Regions from separate parts of the Streptomyces odontotermitis genome, predicted to be linked through region 1. Evidence: riboswitches for the same ligand, from Rfam matches in the RefSeq annotation. Region 1 holds a riboswitch; each other region holds the start of a gene.

Region 1 (5,338 bases):
CGCCGATGTCCACGACCAGGTAAGGCTTGGCCAGGTCCGCCCGCCCCGTCAGCTCCTTCGTCGCGCCCGTGAAGGAGAACTCCGCCTCCTGGTCGCCGCTGATCACCTCCGGCTCCACGCCGAGGATGTCCAGGACCCCGCGGACGAAGTCGTCGCGGTTCTCGGCGTCGCGGGAGGCCGAGGTCGCCACGAAGCGGACCTTCTCCGCGCCGTGCTCCTTGATGACCGCGGCGTACTCGCGGCAGGCCGCGAAGGTGCGCTCCAGCGCCTCCGGGGCGAGACGCCCGGTCTTGTCGACGCCCTGGCCGAGGCGGACGATCGTCATCCGCCGGTCCAGGTCGACCAGTTCACCGGTCGCGGGGTCCGCGTCCGCCACGAGGAGGCGGATCGAGTTCGTACCGCAGTCGATGGCGGCGACCCGGGTCACTCGGACTCCCCCTCGGCCGCCTCGGGCAGCGTCACGCAGGCGCCCTTGCGCCACCACTCCGGGAGCATCGCGATGGCCTCGTCGCCCAGCGGGTTCACGCCCGGACCCGCGGCCAGCGAGTGGCCCACCAGGACGTGCAGGCACTTCACCCGGTCCGGCATGCCGCCCGCGCTGGGGAAGCCCTCGAGGACCTCGATGGCGTCGCGGCGCGCGATGTAGTCCTCGTGCGCCTTGCGGTAGGCGGCGGCCAGCTCGGGGTCCGTCTTGAGCCGCTCCGACATCTCCTTCATGACGCCGTTGGCCTCGAGCGTGCCGATCGCGGAGGCCGCGCGCGGGCACGTCAGGTAGTACGTCGTCGGGAACGGCGTGCCGTCCGGGAGGCGCGGCGCCGTCTCCACGACGTCCGGCTGACCGCAGGGGCAGCGGTGCGCGATGGCCCGCAGACCGCGCGGCGGACGGCCGAGCTGCTGCTTGAATGCCTCGACGTCGGCGTCGGTGGGCTCGGTGCGCGGGGTGCTGGGCGGCGGGGTGTCCATGCCTGTCTTTCGCCTGTCTGCTGTTCTTGGGTGAGCGGAGGGAGCGGGATGAGCGGGAGTGAGTGACGGGAGCGGTCACTCGTCGTCGGTGCGGTCGGCCTTGTCCACGCCGTCCCACACGTTCGAGTACCAGGGGCGGTCCGACGAGCCCTGCTCGACGCGCGACGGCTTCGCCGCGTCGGGGTCGATCACGATGAAGCCGGTCTCCCCCGGACGCACGTAGTGCAGCCGCTCCCGGATGCGCTGCTCCGCGTACGCGTCGTCCTGCCAGCGGGCCTTCTCGTCGCGGAGCCGCTCCACGGCCGCGCGGTGCTCGGCCTGCTCGCGGCGCTGCTCCGCGATGTCGGCGCGCTGCGAGACGTACTGCCTTATCGGGTAGGCGAGGGCGACGACCAGGGAGCAGACCACCAGCACCAGGAGCGCGGCGCGGCCGGTGAGCCGCGAGCGGCGGGCCTGGCGCTTGGTCTGGGAGCGGTAGACGCGGGCCGCGGTCTGCTCGCCGAGCACCCGCAGCCGCGCCGCGGTGGAGAACCGGTCCCGGTCCTTCACGGCCATGTCTTCCGCCTCCCCTGTACGTGCGGACGTCCCCGCACACGGTACGGGACCGAGTACGGGGACGTACGTACGACGGGCTAGCGCGTAGCCCCGGGGGATCAGCCCTTGAAGCGCGGGAAGGCCGAGCGACCCGCGTACACCGCGGCGTCGTCGAGGATCTCCTCGATGCGCAGGAGCTGGTTGTACTTGGCGACGCGCTCGGAGCGGGCCGGGGCGCCGGTCTTGATCTGGCCGCAGTTGGTGGCGACGGCCAGGTCGGCGATGGTGACGTCCTCGGTCTCGCCGGAGCGGTGGGACATCATGCACTTGAAGCCGTTGCGCTGGGCCATCTCGACGGCGTCCAGCGTCTCGGTCAGCGAGCCGATCTGGTTGACCTTGACCAGCAGGGCGTTGGCCGAGTTCTCCTCGATGCCGCGGGCCAGGCGCTCCGGGTTGGTGACGAACAGGTCGTCGCCGACCAGCTGGACCTTCTCGCCCAGCTTCTCGGTGATGACGTTCCAGCCGGCCCAGTCGTCCTCGAACAGCGGGTCCTCGATGGAGACGAGCGGGTACGCGGAGACGAGCTCCTCGTAGTACTCGGTCATCTCGGCGGCCGAGCGGGACTTGCCCTCGAACTCGTACTTGCCGTCCTTGTAGAACTCGGACGCAGCGACGTCGAGCGCGAGCGCGATCTGCTCGCCGGGGACGTAGCCGGCCTGCTTGATGGCCTCGAGGATGAGGTCGAGCGCGGCGCGGTTCGACTCCAGGTTCGGGGCGAAGCCGCCCTCGTCGCCCAGGCCGGTCGACAGACCCTTGTCCTTCAGGACCTTCTTGAGGGTGTGGTAGACCTCGGCGCCCCAGCGCAGGGCCTCGGAGAAGGACTCCGCGCCGATCGGGGCGATCATGAACTCCTGGATGTCGACGTTCGAGTCGGCGTGCGACCCGCCGTTCAGGATGTTCATCATCGGGACGGGCAGCAGGTGCGCGTTCGGGCCACCGAGGTAGCGGAACAGCGGCAGGTCGGACGCCTCGGAGGCGGCGTGCGCGACGGCGAGCGAGACGCCGAGGATGGCGTTGGCGCCGAGCGAGCCCTTGTTGTCGGTGGCGTCCAGGTCGAACATGGCCTGGTCGATCAGGCGCTGCTCGGTGGCGTCGTAGCCGACGAGCTCCGGGCCGATCTGCTCGATGACGGCGAGGACGGCCTTCTCGACACCCTTGCCCTGGTAGCGGTTGGGGTCACCGTCACGGAGCTCGATGGCCTCGAAGGCACCGGTGGAGGCGCCGGACGGGACAGCAGCACGACCCGTGCTGCCGTCGTCGAGGCCGACCTCGACCTCGACCGTGGGGTTGCCTCGGGAGTCCAGGATTTCCCGGGCTACGACGACGTCGATGGACGGCACGAGCATCTCCTTCTGGGATGTGACGCGAGTACGCGCGGTACGCGGGGTCGCTTTGGCCCTGCGCCTCCTGAGCCTAACGGGCTCCGGAGCTTCGGCCAGCCGACCGCCCGCCTCCTGGGACGAACAGGGGCCCAAATACCTTGGAATCAGGGCGTAAGCCCATCTTCTCTACTCGCTAGTAGCGAACACGGGGCCGACATGGGGATCGGCATGGGTTCGGCATGGAGATCGGCATGGGGGCCGGGCAGGGGTCCGGACACGCCCCCGCCCCGGTGCGTACGGGGGATACGCGCACCGGGGCGGGGAGCCCGTGGGGACGGGGTGTGCCCTGCGGCAGGTCAGGGCGGGGTGGGGCAGTCAGCCTCAGCTGAGGTGCAGCTGCTGGCCCGGGTAGATGAAGTCGGCGTCGTCGATGATGTCGCCGTTGAGCTTGTAGACCTTCTGCCAGCCGCCCTTGACGTGGTGCGACTCGGCGATCTTGGAGAGCGTGTCGCCCTTCTTGACCTTGTACTCGCCGTCGCCCTTCTTGACCGTCTTGCCGGTCGGGGTCTCGACGGTCTTCTTCGAGTCGGACTTCGGGGCGGTCTGCTGCGGCTGGGCCTGCGACTTCTGCTGCTGCGGGGCCTGCTCGGTGCGCTCGGCCTGCGGCTTCGGCTGCGGCTTCGGGGCCTGCTGCTGCGGCTGCTGCTGCTCGGCGGAGCCGCCACCGCTGTACGAGGCGTTGGAGAGGCCGACGCCACAGCTCGGCCAGGCACCCTTGCCCTGACCCGCGAGGACCTTCTCGCCGATCTCTATCTGCTGGGCCTTGGACGCCTTGTCGGCGGTGGGCGCGTACTTGGTGCCACCGTAGGCGGCCCAGGTCGACGGCGAGAACTGCAGGCCGCCCTGGTAGCCGTTGCCGGTGTTGATGGACCAGTTGCCGCCGGACTCGCACTGGGCGACGGCGTCCCACTCGGCGCCGGTGGCGGCGGAGGCGGAGCCGGCCGCCATCAGCGGGGCGGCGGCGGCGACGCCGGTGACGCCGGCGAGCGTGACGACGCGGGTGGCCTTGGACGGACGACGGTGCTTGCCCTTGCTGGAACGCAGCATGAGTTAGATCCCCTCACCGACGCCTGCGAGGTGAGCTGTCGGGTTCGGGCCAGTGAGTGCCCGGCCGCGCTTCCTTGAGCGCGACTTAACCCCTAGCCGTTCCCAACCCCGTCCGGCGGCTCCTGTGTTGAGCCGCCGTCCGGGTGGGCCCGGCGCAAACCTTGGGTCCCCCGCTCCTGCCTACGGCGCTTGACGCGACGACTGTTCCCGTCCGGCGGTTGGCAGGATTCGGCGTACCGACCGGCGGGGCCCGCAGTGGCGAGCGGTGATGACCGTAGGCACGCGATCCCCGGAATTTCAAAGACGATCAGGGCTTCTGAGACCCATCTCTCACTCGCGCCAAACCGGACATTTACGAATAAGGAGGCCGGGTGCCTACCGTCAACTTCCCTTACTTTTCGCCCAGATCGAGGCGCTGACCGGGAAGGATGAGGTCCGGGTCGGCTCCGACGGCCTTCTTGTTGCCGTCGTAGAGAGCGGGCCATCCGCCGTGCACGTCAAGGTCGTCGGCGATCGCCGAGAGGCTGTCCCCGGGGCGGACCGTGTAGGTGCCGTCGGCCGCGTCCTTGTCACGCGACTGCCCGCGGGAGGCGTGGCGCCCCGAGCGGTCCTTGGCGCCGTCGTGGGCCCCCTCGTCGGCGTGGCCGCCGCGGTGGCGGCCACCACTGGAGGGTGCGGAGTCGGACGGGTCGGGCGCGGGAGTGGCCTGGTCGCCGCCGGGGGAAGTGGGCCCGTCCTGGCCGGACTTGTCCGGGTCCTCGCTGCCGCTGCCGCTGCCGGAGGGCTTGGACGGGGACGGCTCGGCACCGTCGTCCGAGGGCTCGGAGGCACCGTCGGACGGCTCGGCGGAGCCCTCGGAGGGCTTCGAGGCGTCGTCGGACGGCTTGGACGTCTCGTCCGTGTTGCCCGGCTCGTCGTGATTCTTGTCTCGGGAGGGACCGCCGGTTCCGGGCGTGTCGCCACCGTCGCTGCCGCTGTCGCTACCGCTGCCGCCGTCGCCGGGGGCCTCCGAAGAGGGGTCGGACGGGGCGTCAGACGGGCCGGAGGAGTCGGTGGGCTCCGGAGTGGGAGCGCCCGGGTCGACGTCCGGGGCGGTGCCGTCCTGGGTGAGTCCGGCCACCGCGGAGCAGCTCGGCCAGGCGTCGGGGCCCTGGTCCTCCAGCACCTTCTCGCCGACGGCGATCTGCTGGGAGCGGCTGGCCTGGTCGGCGCTCGGCGCGTAGTCGAGACCGCCGTAGTTCTCCCAGACCTCCTGCGAGAACTGCAGCCCGCCGTAATAGCCGTTGCCCTCGTTGGCGCTCCAGGAGGCACCGCTCTCGCACTCCGCGAGCCGGTCCCAGGTCGCGGCGTCC
Region 2 (5,338 bases), on a different contig from region 1:
GGAACACCACCGGGAACTCGAGGCCCTTGGCGGTGTGGAGCGTCATGAGCGTGATGACGCCGGAGCCGTCGTCCTCCTCGTCGGGGATCTGGTCCGAGTCGGCGACGAGGGCGACGCGCTCCAGGAAGTCGGAGAGCGAACCGGCGGGGGCGGCGCCTTCGTCGGCATCGGCGGCGGCGTCGGCGGCCGTGTCGGTGTCGGTGTCCGTCCCCTCCTCGGTCGCGCCGTTGTCCTGCTCGAACTCCAGGGCCACGGCGGCGAGTTCCTGGAGGTTCTCGATGCGGGTCTCGTCCTGCGGGTCGGTGGAGGACTGCAACTCGGCCAGGTAACCGGTCCGCTCGAGCACGGCCTCCAGGACGACGGCCGGGCCCGCGCCGGACTCGACGACCGTGCGGAGCTCCTCCATGAGGGTGTTGAAGCGCTTGACGGCGTTGGCGGAGCGGGCCGCCATCCCGTACGCCTCGTCCACGCGCGCGAGGGCCTGCGGGAAGGAGATCTTCTCGCGCTGCGCGAGCGCGTCGATCATCGCTTCGGCGCGGTCGCCGATGCCTCGCTTCGGCACGTTCAGGATGCGGCGCAGCGGCACCGCGTCCTCGGGGTTGGCGAGGACCCTCAAGTAGGCGAGGACGTCCCGGACTTCCTTGCGCTCGTAGAAGCGGACGCCGCCGACGACCTTGTAGGGCAGGCCGACGCGGATGAAGATCTCTTCGAAGACACGGGACTGCGCGTTCGTCCGGTAGAAGATCGCGACGTCGCCCGCCTTGGCGTCGCCCGCGTCCGTGAGGCGGTCGATCTCGTCGGCGACGAACTGCGCCTCGTCGTGCTCGGTGTCCGCGACGTAGCCGGTGATGCGCGCGCCCGCGCCCGCGTTGGTCCAGAGATTCTTGGGGCGGCGGCTCTCGTTGCGCTCGATGACCGCGTTGGCGGCGCTCAGGATCGTCTGCGTGGAGCGGTAGTTCTGCTCCAGGAGGATCGTCGTCGCGTCCGGGTAGTCCTCCTCGAACTGGAGGATGTTGCGGATGGTGGCGCCGCGGAAGGCGTAGATGGACTGGTCGGCGTCACCCACGACGCACAGCTCGCCCTGTTCGCCGGGATCACTGCCCTCTCCGGAGGGGCCCACCAGCTCGCGCACCAGCGCGTACTGCGCGTGGTTCGTGTCCTGGTACTCGTCGACCATCACGTGGCGGAAGCGGCGGCGGTAGTGCTCGGCCACGTCCGGGAAGGCGCGCAGCAGGTTGACCGTCGTCATGATCAGGTCGTCGAAGTCGAGGGCGTTGGCCTCGCGCAGGCGCGACTGGTACATCGCGTACGCCTCGGCGAGGGTCTTCTCGAAGCCGTCGGCGGCCTGGGCGGCGAAGTCCTCCTCGTCGATCAGCTCGTTCTTCAAGTTCGAGATCTTGGCGCTGAAGGACTTGGGCGGGAACTTCTTCGGGTCCAGGTCCAGGTCGCGGCAGACCAGGGCCATCAGGCGCTTGGAGTCCGCCGCGTCATAGATCGAGAAGGAGGACGTGAAGCCCAGCTTCTTGTACTCGCGGCGCAGGATGCGGACGCAGGCGCTGTGGAACGTCGACACCCACATCGCGTTCGCCCGCGGCCCGACGAGCTGCTCGACGCGCTCCTTCATCTCGCCCGCGGCCTTGTTCGTGAACGTGATCGCGAGGATCTGGCCCGGGTGCACGCCGCGCTCCGCGAGGAGGTGGGCGATGCGGTGGGTCAGGACGCGGGTCTTGCCCGAACCGGCGCCCGCGACGATGAGCAGGGGGGAGCCGGCGTGGACGACGGCCGCGCGCTGGTTCTCGTTCAGCCCGTCGAGGAGCGCCGCCGGGTCGAGGACCGGGCGGGGGGCGCCGTCGCGGTAGTGCGCGTCCCGGGGCGGCGGGGGCGCGTCGAACTTCCCGCCGAACAGGTCGTCCGGAATGGGCTCCGGAGCGCTGTCCTCGGGCGGCGGCGGGGGCTCTTCCTCATGGGCCTGCGAGGGCTTGAGGTCCGCCAGGAAGCTGTCATCAAAGAGGCTGCTCATCGCCTCCCGAGTCTAGGCGGACCCACTGACAACCCGCCCCGGGTTCCGGCCACCCGCCCCGCGGCACCCCTCGCGCCACCCGGTGCACGCGACCGGTCACGCTGCGCCACCGGCCGTCAAGGGCGCGTCTTGGCCTTCGTAAAGTCACGAAAATGTATCGGGCATATCGAACATCAACCTTCACACGGAGCACACGAGTTGGCTAGCGTGCTCCGCGGGCCGCACGTGATCCCACCGGCGAACCCCGCCGGGAACGCGCGGCCTCCGCCGAGTCCGACCCCCTCGGAGCCGGGGACCCACCAAGACCTTGGGGTGAATCGGTCCCGTACGAAGTACGGGACTGTAGGGCAGCCTTCCGAACCACCCGCCCGAACCCGACAGCTAACCCGGTAGGCGGTCTACGGAAGGAGTCGCCTCCCTTGGCGTCGCACCGCAAGCCGCGGACCCGCATTGCCGGAATACGTACAGCCCCCGCCATCGGCATCACGACGGCGGCCCTCACCTCCGTGGCCCTCCTGTCGCAGAGCGCGAACGCAGCGCCCTCCGCCCCGCAGAAGCCGAGCCTCGAAGAGGTCCAGAAGAAGGTCGACGCCCTGTACCACCAGGCGGGCGTGGCCACACAGAAGTACAACTCGGCCAAGGAGAAGACCGAGAAGCAGCGCAAGAAGGTCGACCGCCTCCTGGACGACGTGGCCAAGCGCACCGACAAGCTCAACGACGCCCGCCAGGAGCTCGGTTCGTTCGCGGCCGCCCAGTACCGGACCGGGGCCGTCTCCGAGACCGCCACGGCGATGCTGGCCAGCGACCCGCAGGGCTACTTCGACCAGAACCACCTCTCGGACCGCCTCACCGCGCGCCAGAAGAGAGCCGTCGACACCTTCCAGTCGCAGCAGGCGTCCGCGACGAAGCAGCGCACGAAGGCGGCGCAGAGCCTCAAGAGCCTGAGCCGGTCGCGGGACGACCTGAGGACGAGCAAGCAGGACGTCCAGGGCAAGCTCCGCGAGGCCCGTGAGCTCCTGTCGAAGCTGACCGCCGAGGAGAAGGCGCGGCTCGCGGCGATCGAGAAGAAGAAGGAAGAGGCCGCCAAGCGCAAGGCCGCCGAGCTGGCCCGCAAGCAGCAGGCCGAGGAGGCGCGCAAGCGCAAGGCCGAGGAGGCCGCGAAGCAGAAGGAGCAGGAGAAGGAGCAGAACGGCGGCTCCGACTCCGGTTCGGGGTCCGGGTCCGGCTCGGGTTCCGGCTCCGGCTCCGGTTCGGGCAGCACGGACGGCAGCTACGCCACCAAGGCCGCCAAGGTGATCGACTTCGCCGAGGCACAGATGGGCAAGCCCTACGTGTGGGGCGCCACCGGACCCGACTCCTTCGACTGCTCCGGGCTCACGCAGGCCGCGTGGAAGTCCGCCGGGATCTCCCTGCCGCGCACCACCTGGGACCAGGTGAAGGTCGGCACGACGGTGAAGACCGCCGACGCCAAGCCGGGCGATCTCGTCTTCTTCTACGACGACATCAGCCACGTCGGGATCTACATCGGCAACGGCAAGATGATCCACGCCCCGAAGCCGGGCGCGAACGTCCGCGTCGAGTCGATCTACTACATGCCGATCCACAGCGTGGTGCGGCCCGCGTAACCCTCTCCTGGAACACGAAAAGGGCACCCACACGCGTGGGTGCCCTTTTTCTCCGCGGGCTCAGGTCCGGAGCACCGCGTGCAGGCTCAGGTCCAGAGCACCGCGATGAAGATGTTCGCCGTCGTGAACAGGCCCACCGTCCCGAACATCGCCTTGTCCACCTTCTCGTCGTCCCGCTTCACATAGACGAGCGCGAGGATCACGATCAGCAGCCCGAGCTTCACGCCGATCTTGATGTTGTTGACCGGGTTGTCGTCGGCCTGGTTCAGGCCGACCAGGACGACGCCCGTGACCAGCATGGTGAGCGCGCCGTGCAGCATGGCCGGCGTGAAGCGGGCCGCGCCCGCGCCGATCTGCTTCATCTGGGTCAGGAAGCCACCCAGGAGCGCGGCGATGCCGATGATGTGCAGGCCGACGAAGAGATGGATGAGTAGGTCCATGAGTCCGGAGCCTAACCGGGCCGATAGCACCACTTGACGGCGAGGTCGCCCACAAACACCACATCGGTCACGGACGTAAGGGAGTGGGACGCCGCCCCGCGGGCAGCTCGGTCACATACGGTCATCGCATCGTCCCCTTGCGTCAGTTGCGGACAATCCGTCACCAACTCGTGACGCTCAGGTTTAGCGTCCTTGCCCAGGTGACCGGCTCCCCACCGCCGCTCGGACCAGGGGCGGCCGTCGGCCACCACCGCCGAGAAGTCCGGCGGCGGCCCCGTTCCCCTGTGCGGGCCGCCGCCGGACGCGAAAGGGGCCCGACTCGTGGCAGCGCACCGCAAGCCCAAACAGCGCTCGCTCAGCGGCCATACGGCCCGTACCGCCGCCACCCTCGCACTCGCGTCGGCAGCGACGGCCACCGCGTTCGAAGGCACCGGACACGCGGAGCCCAAGCTCAGCCCCGCCGAGGTGAAGGCCAAGGTGGACGCCCTCTACCACCAGGCGGAGGCCGCCACCGAGAAGTACAACGGCGCCAAGGAGAAGGCCGACAAGGCGGACAAGGCCCTGGACGGGCTCCGCGACGAGGCGGCCCGCAAGGAGGACCGGCTCAACTCCGCGCGCGAAAGTCTCGGTTCGTACGCCGCCGCGCAGTACCGCACCGGCGGCCTCGACCCGTCCGTCCAGCTCGCGCTCTCCTCCGACCCCGAGCAGTTCCTGGACCGCGCGACGCTCGCCGACCGCGCGGGCAGCAGGCAGGCCGCGGCCGTCACCCGCGTCCAGGAGGAGCTGCGCGGGATCGACCGGCTGCGCGGCGAGGCCGACGACGAGCTCGCCGACCTCAAGTCCCGCCAGGCGGAGCTGAAGCGGCACAAGAAGACGGTCACCAAGAAGCTGAGCGAGGCGCGGCGGCTGCTGTCCGAACTCACCGGGGACCAGCGCGCGGACGTCACCGACGAACTCGCGGGCGGCGGCCCCGCCCGTGACGCCAGCGACACCAGCGGCGCCTCCCGCGCCGACGCGAGGGCCACCCCCGCGGGAACGTCCAAGGCCCCCAACTCCCGCGCGGCGGCGGCCGTTTCCTACGCCTACAAGGCGCTCGGCAGCCCCTATGTGTGGGGCGCCACCGGCCCGAGTGCCTTCGACTGCTCGGGCCTCACCCAGGCCGCGTACCGCTCGGCGGGGGTCGCCCTGCCGCGCACCACGTACTCCCAGATCGACGCGGGCCGCCGGGTCTCACGCTCCGAACTGCGCCCCGG
Region 3 (5,338 bases), on a different contig from region 1:
GCTGGACCGGGTGGAGCCGGGGCCCTGGCAGAACCTGCTGTTCTCGTTCTCCTGGGGCGCCTGCGCGGCGGCGCTCATAGCCATCGTCGCGAACAGCTTCGCGACCCGCTGGATAGCCACCGCGACCGCGGACCCCACCAGCGCCGACACCCTCGGCGCCACGGTCATAGCGCCCATCGTCGAGGAGAGCGCCAAGGCCGCCGCGGTCCTGTTGATCTTCCTGTTCCGCAGACGCGACTTCACCGGCATCGTCGACGGCGTGGTCATCGCCGGGGTCACCGCCACCGGCTTCGCGTTCACCGAGAACATCCTCTACCTCGGCAACGCCTTCGGCACCGACCAGCTCAGCGGCGCCGACGGCGGCCTCGCCACCTCCGTCACGGCGGCGACGTTCTTCGTGCGCGTCGTCATGTCGCCCTTCGCGCACCCCCTGTTCACCGTTCTGTCCGGCATCGGCTTCGGCGTCGCCGCGCTCTGCGCGGAGCGCCACCACGTGCGCCGCGCGCTGATCCCGGTCGGCGGCCTGCTCCTGGCCATGGGCATGCACGCGCTGTGGAACGGCTCGGCGACCTACGGCGACTACGGCTTCATCACCGTCTACGGCCTCTTCATGGTGCCCGCGTTCGGGCTGCTCACCTGGCTGATCATCTGGACCCGCCAGCGCGAGCTGCGCACGGTCCGGGCCGAGCTGCCCGCCTACGTCGTCACGGGCTGGCTCACCCCGCCGGAGCCGTACGCGCTCGGCTCGATGCGGGCCCGCGCCATCGCCCGCGACTACGCGGCCCACACCTTCGGCAAGCAGGCGGCCCGCACGGTCGCGCAGTACGAGGCGCACGCGACGTCCCTCGCGTTCCTGCGCCACCGGGGCCGCCGCGGCCGGGCGGGCGCCGACTTCGTCGTACGGGAGCGGGAGTTGCTGCACGCGCTCTGGGAGCGCCGCGAGGTGGCCCGCCCCGCCCTCGCGTACGCGGCACAGGCCACGGCGCCGGTCCGGGTGCCGCCGCCGCACGGGCTGCCGGTGCAGGGCGCGCCGTACGGGATGCCGGTGCACGGCGCACCGTACGGGTTCCCCGCGCAGGGCGGCCCCCCGTACGGATACCCGTACGGGCAGCCGACGGCGCCCCACCCCTCGTACAACGACCCGGCCCACAACCCCTACCGGGGCGGCTGAAGGGCCTCGCTCAGGCGCTTGCCTCCGTGAGCCGCGCGACCTCAGCCTCCGTCAGCTCCAGGTCCGCCACCGCGAGCAGCGCGGGCAGCTGCTCCACCGTGCGCGCCGAGGCGATGGGCGCCGCCACGGTGGGCCGGGCGGCGAGCCAGGCGAGGGCGACCGTCGCGACCTCGGCGCCGCGGTCCAGGGCGATCTCGTCGAGGGCGGCGAGCACCTTCGTGCCGCGCTCGGTACCGACGTGCTTGCCCGCGCCCGCGGCCCGCTGGCTCTCCACCGTCGTGCCGGGGCGGTACTTGCCGGTGAGGAAGCCGGAGGCGAGCGCCCAGTAGGGGACGGCGGCCAGGCCGGCGCGGGACGCGACCTCCTGGAGCGGGCCCTCGTAGGTGTCGCGGGAGACGAGGTTGTAGTGCGGCTGCAGCGCCACGTACCGGGCGAGGCCCTCGCGGTCGGAGAAGTCCAGGAACTCCTGGAGCCGCTCGGGGGAGATGTTCGACGCGGCGATCTCGCGGACCTTGCCCGCCGTCACCAGCTCGTCGAGCGTGCCGATGATCTCCTCGACCGGGACGTCCGGGTCGTCGTAGTGCGTGTAGTACAGGTCGATGTAGTCGGTGCCCAGGCGGCGCAGGGAGGCGTCGGCGGCGGCCTTGATGGTGTCGGCGCGCAGGCCCAGGTACTCGGGGTGGCGGGAGACCTTGGTGGCGATCACGACGTCGTCGCGCCTGCCGCGCGCCCGCAGCCAGTTGCCGATGACGGTCTCGGACTCGCCGCCCTTGTTGCCCTCCACCCACGCCGAGTAGGCGTCGGCGGTGTCGATGAAGTTGCCGCCCGCGGCGGTGTAGGCGTCGAGCACCGCGAAGGACTGCGCCTCATCGGCAGTCCAGCCGAAGACGTTGCCGCCGAGGGAGAGAGGGAAGACCTCGAGGCCGGAAGAGCCGAGCGTGCGAAGAGAAGTCATGCTCCGTCAACGCCCTTACGGATCAGGGAATTCCATGCTCCGTACACTCTTCTCGGCCGTTCGCGGGCGTGCCGGACCGGCAGCCCTGACGTCGGGGGGTTGCCGCCAGGACCGCCGGGGATCAGGAGTGAGTACCGCTCACGGATGACCGCTCGCTGCCCACCGCACACCGCTCACCGCATGCCGCTCACCGCATGCCGCATGCCGCCGCGGTGTCAGGGAGTGAGGCCCTTGTCACGGAGCCAGGCGGCGGGGTCGACACCGGTGGACTGGCCGCCCGGGTGGACCTCCAGGTGCAGGTGCGGCCCGGTCACGTTGCCGGTGGCGCCGACGCGGCCGATGACGTCACCGGTGCGGACCTTCTGCCCGGCGCTGACGTTGAGCGAGGACTGGTGGCAGAACCACAGCTCGGTGCCGTCGTCCAGCTCCAGGACCGTGCGGTAGCCGTACGCCCCGGCCCAGCCCGCTTCCTTGATGGTGCCGGAGTGGATGGCCTTGATCGGGGTGCCCGTGGGGGCGGCGAAGTCGAGGCCCGTGTGGTAGCCGGAGGACCACATGGAGCCGGGCTGCCCGAAGGTGCCGGTGACGGTGTACGAGGCGACGGGGAGCGTGTAGCTCTTCGCGAGCTTGGCGAGGCGCTCGGCCTCCGCCTTGCGCTTGGCCTCCTCGGCCTTGCGCCTGGCCTCTTCGGCCGCCTTCTTCTTCGCGGCGGCGACCTTCGCCTCGGCGGCGTCCTGTGTGGCCTTGGCCTCTTCGTTGGCCTTCTTCACGGCGGCCGCCTCGGCCGCCGCCTGGGCCTTGTCGTCGACCTGGTCCTGCTGGTTCTCGGCCTGCTGCATGATGCGGGCGCGCAGTGCCTCGCCCGCGTCGGTGGTGCCCTGCTCGGCGTCCTGAGTGGTGACACCGGCGCCGGTGAGCGGGGCGGCCGCGGGGCCGGAGGGCTCGGACGAGTCCGAGTCGGATATCAAAGAGCCCACGCCGGGAAGGGACTTGGCCTCCGGCAGCGAGTCCTTGACCGCGTCCACGCCCGGTATGTCGGGCATCGATATCGCGACCGGCGACTTGCCGTCCTGCGCGGTGGCGATGCCGCCCGCGCCGACAGCGGCTATGACGCCGACGCCGAGGACCGTGGAGCTGCGGGCGAACCCGCCGCCCTTCTTGTGCACACGGTGCCTGCCGCGGACGGGGCGGACGGAGTCCTCGGTCGGATTCCACTCCTCCCAGGATTCCTCGTCGTACCCGCCGAAGTCGTCGTCATTCGGCACGTACACGGCTTGGGGGGCAGGCCGGTTGGACGCCACTGGGGCGCACTCCTTTCCTTCCTTCTCGCCTACCGGGTTAGCTGACGGGTTCGGAGCAGGAAGGTCTCCTACGAACATCTGGCACGGAGGCACAGATGCCCGATTCACCCCAAGTTGGTGGTTCCCCGGCTCCCTTGCGGGATTAGGCGTGTGCGCACGGAGCCGACTCGTGTGCCGGCTGGGACGACCGCGCTGCGTTATCGAACGTTAATAGACACCCGTGCGTGATTCCAAGCTGTTCCCACTGATCATTAACGCCTTTGGCCCGTACTTATTGGGACACCGGGGTCCGGACCAGGGCGAGTTGACCGCAGGATTTTGCCCACCGGACCTTCACATTCCACTGACGTTCTGTCAGTTGTTGAGCGGAGGGGCGCCGTTCAGTCACGGGGGGTGACAGAGCCCCCTCCGTCAGCAGCGGCGGGGCCCTCCTCGGCCGTGGCGGAGCCGTCCTCGGCCGGGGCGGAGCCCTCCTCGGCCGTCGGCCTGCGCACCGCGAGCAGCGCCATGTCGTCCGTCGCCCCGCCCCCCGTGTGCTCCCGCACCTCCTCGGCGAGCGTCGCGAGGAGCGTGTGCGGGCCCTCGGGGCCGGCGAAGATCCGGCCGCCGAGCCGGGCCGCCGGGTCGTAGAACTCCCCGTTCGCGTCCCGCGCCTCCGACAGGCCGTCCGTGTAGAGCAGCAGCGTCGAGTCGGGCGCGAACTCCGTCTCGTCCGCCCGGTCCGGCCAGCTCCCCAACTCGCCCATGCCGAGCGGCAGCGCGGGCTCCGACGGCGAGAGCACACACATCCGCCCGTCCCCCCGGAGCACCAGCGGCTCCGGGTGCCCCCGGTTGATGACCCGTACGACGTCCCGGCCGCGCGGGATCTCCGCGAGCACGGCGGTGGTGAACCCCTCGAAGGCGTCGAGCCCGTCGCGCCGCGTGCCCTCCCGGGCGAGGGCCCGCTCCAGGCGCTGCGCCACCGCCTCCAGGGTGCTCTCCTGCTCGGCGGCCTCCCGGAAGGCCCCGATGACGACGGCGACGGCGGCCACCGCGCCCATCCCCTTGCCGCGCACGTCCCCCACGATGAGCCGCACGCCCTGCGGGGTGTCCTGCACCGCGTACAGATCGCCCCCGATGAAGGCGTCGGCCTGCGCGGCCTCGTAGCGGGCGGCGATGTCGAGCCCGCCGATCCGGGCGTCCGGCAGCGGCAGGACGGCGCGCTGGGTGGCCTCCGCGATGGAGCGGGCGGAGGCGAGCTGGGCGTCGCTGCGCCGGACGACGCGGTTGATGACGAGGGCGAGCACCGCGACGGTCGCCACGGTGAGCAGCTCGGTGACGGCCTCGACGTCGGTGGTGGTGTTGTTCTTGAGGTGCAGCGAGACGACGGCGGCGAGGGAGCCCGCGCAGATGAGGGCGGTGCCGAGCAGCGAGTAGAAGGGGGCGGCGATCAGCGGGGCGGCCGCGAAGAGCGGGGCTGCGGTGAAGCGGGGCGGCGTCGAGAGGTCGAAGACGACACCGAAGGCGAGGAAGCAGAGGGGCAGGGCCCGTACGAATGCCTGGACCCGGGTGAGGGCCCCGTCGTCCCCGGTCCCCCGCCCCCCGTCACACGCGTCGCCCCTGCCACCACGGCCACCACTGGCGCCCGTGCCACCACGGCCACCGCCGGCGCCCGTGCCACCCATGCCGCCACGTCTGCCGCCACGTCCGCCTCCCCTGCCTGCGCCGCTGCCGCCTCCTCGCTGCCCCACCGCTCGTCTCCTGCCAGGTCCGCGGCCACGCCCGATGGCCTGCCCATGTCCGCGCCTCGTCCAAGGCTTCCCGCAGCGGGGGCGGGGGGCGACCTGATGTGGTCCGACCGGGTTACGGGCCGGGCTGCGGGGGCTGGGGGGCTCTTGGGCTTACGGAGGGTGGGGCGCCCCCGTCGCCACG

Evidence for each region. Region 1 has a riboswitch for cyclic di-AMP ahead of ACQB60_RS13075 (transglycosylase family protein). Riboswitches for the same ligand answer to the same signal wherever they lie in the genome.
Region 2: it holds a riboswitch for cyclic di-AMP, as region 1 does, so the genes downstream of both, ACQB60_RS35590 (C40 family peptidase) here and ACQB60_RS13075 (transglycosylase family protein) in region 1, are expected to answer to the same signal.
Region 3: it holds a riboswitch for cyclic di-AMP, as region 1 does, so the genes downstream of both, ACQB60_RS42565 (M23 family metallopeptidase) here and ACQB60_RS13075 (transglycosylase family protein) in region 1, are expected to answer to the same signal.

Annotation. Positions count from the first base shown of each region.
Region 1 covers NZ_JBNJLS010000003.1:520,462-525,799, reverse strand. Annotated here, with positions in the region: gene ACQB60_RS13095 (Ppx/GppA phosphatase family protein) at 1-427, opposite strand, end outside; gene ACQB60_RS13090 (DUF501 domain-containing protein) at 424-963, opposite strand; gene ACQB60_RS13085 (FtsB family cell division protein) at 1,039-1,518, opposite strand; gene eno (phosphopyruvate hydratase) at 1,617-2,897, opposite strand; gene ACQB60_RS13075 (transglycosylase family protein) at 3,261-3,986, opposite strand; cyclic di-AMP (ydaO/yuaA leader) riboswitch at 3,992-4,184, opposite strand; gene ACQB60_RS13070 (transglycosylase family protein) at 4,378-5,338, opposite strand, start outside.
Region 2 covers NZ_JBNJLS010000019.1:56,800-62,137, reverse strand. Annotated here, with positions in the region: gene pcrA (DNA helicase PcrA) at 1-2,020, opposite strand, end outside; cyclic di-AMP (ydaO/yuaA leader) riboswitch at 2,276-2,431, shown strand; gene ACQB60_RS35590 (C40 family peptidase) at 2,440-3,645, shown strand; gene ACQB60_RS35585 (hypothetical protein) at 3,732-4,085, opposite strand; gene ACQB60_RS35580 (C40 family peptidase) at 4,407-5,338, shown strand, end outside.
Region 3 covers NZ_JBNJLS010000029.1:77,857-83,194, reverse strand. Annotated here, with positions in the region: gene ACQB60_RS42575 (PrsW family intramembrane metalloprotease) at 1-1,171, shown strand, start outside; gene ACQB60_RS42570 (aldo/keto reductase) at 1,182-2,126, opposite strand; gene ACQB60_RS42565 (M23 family metallopeptidase) at 2,342-3,427, opposite strand; cyclic di-AMP (ydaO/yuaA leader) riboswitch at 3,439-3,586, opposite strand; gene ACQB60_RS42560 (PP2C family protein-serine/threonine phosphatase) at 3,808-5,091, opposite strand.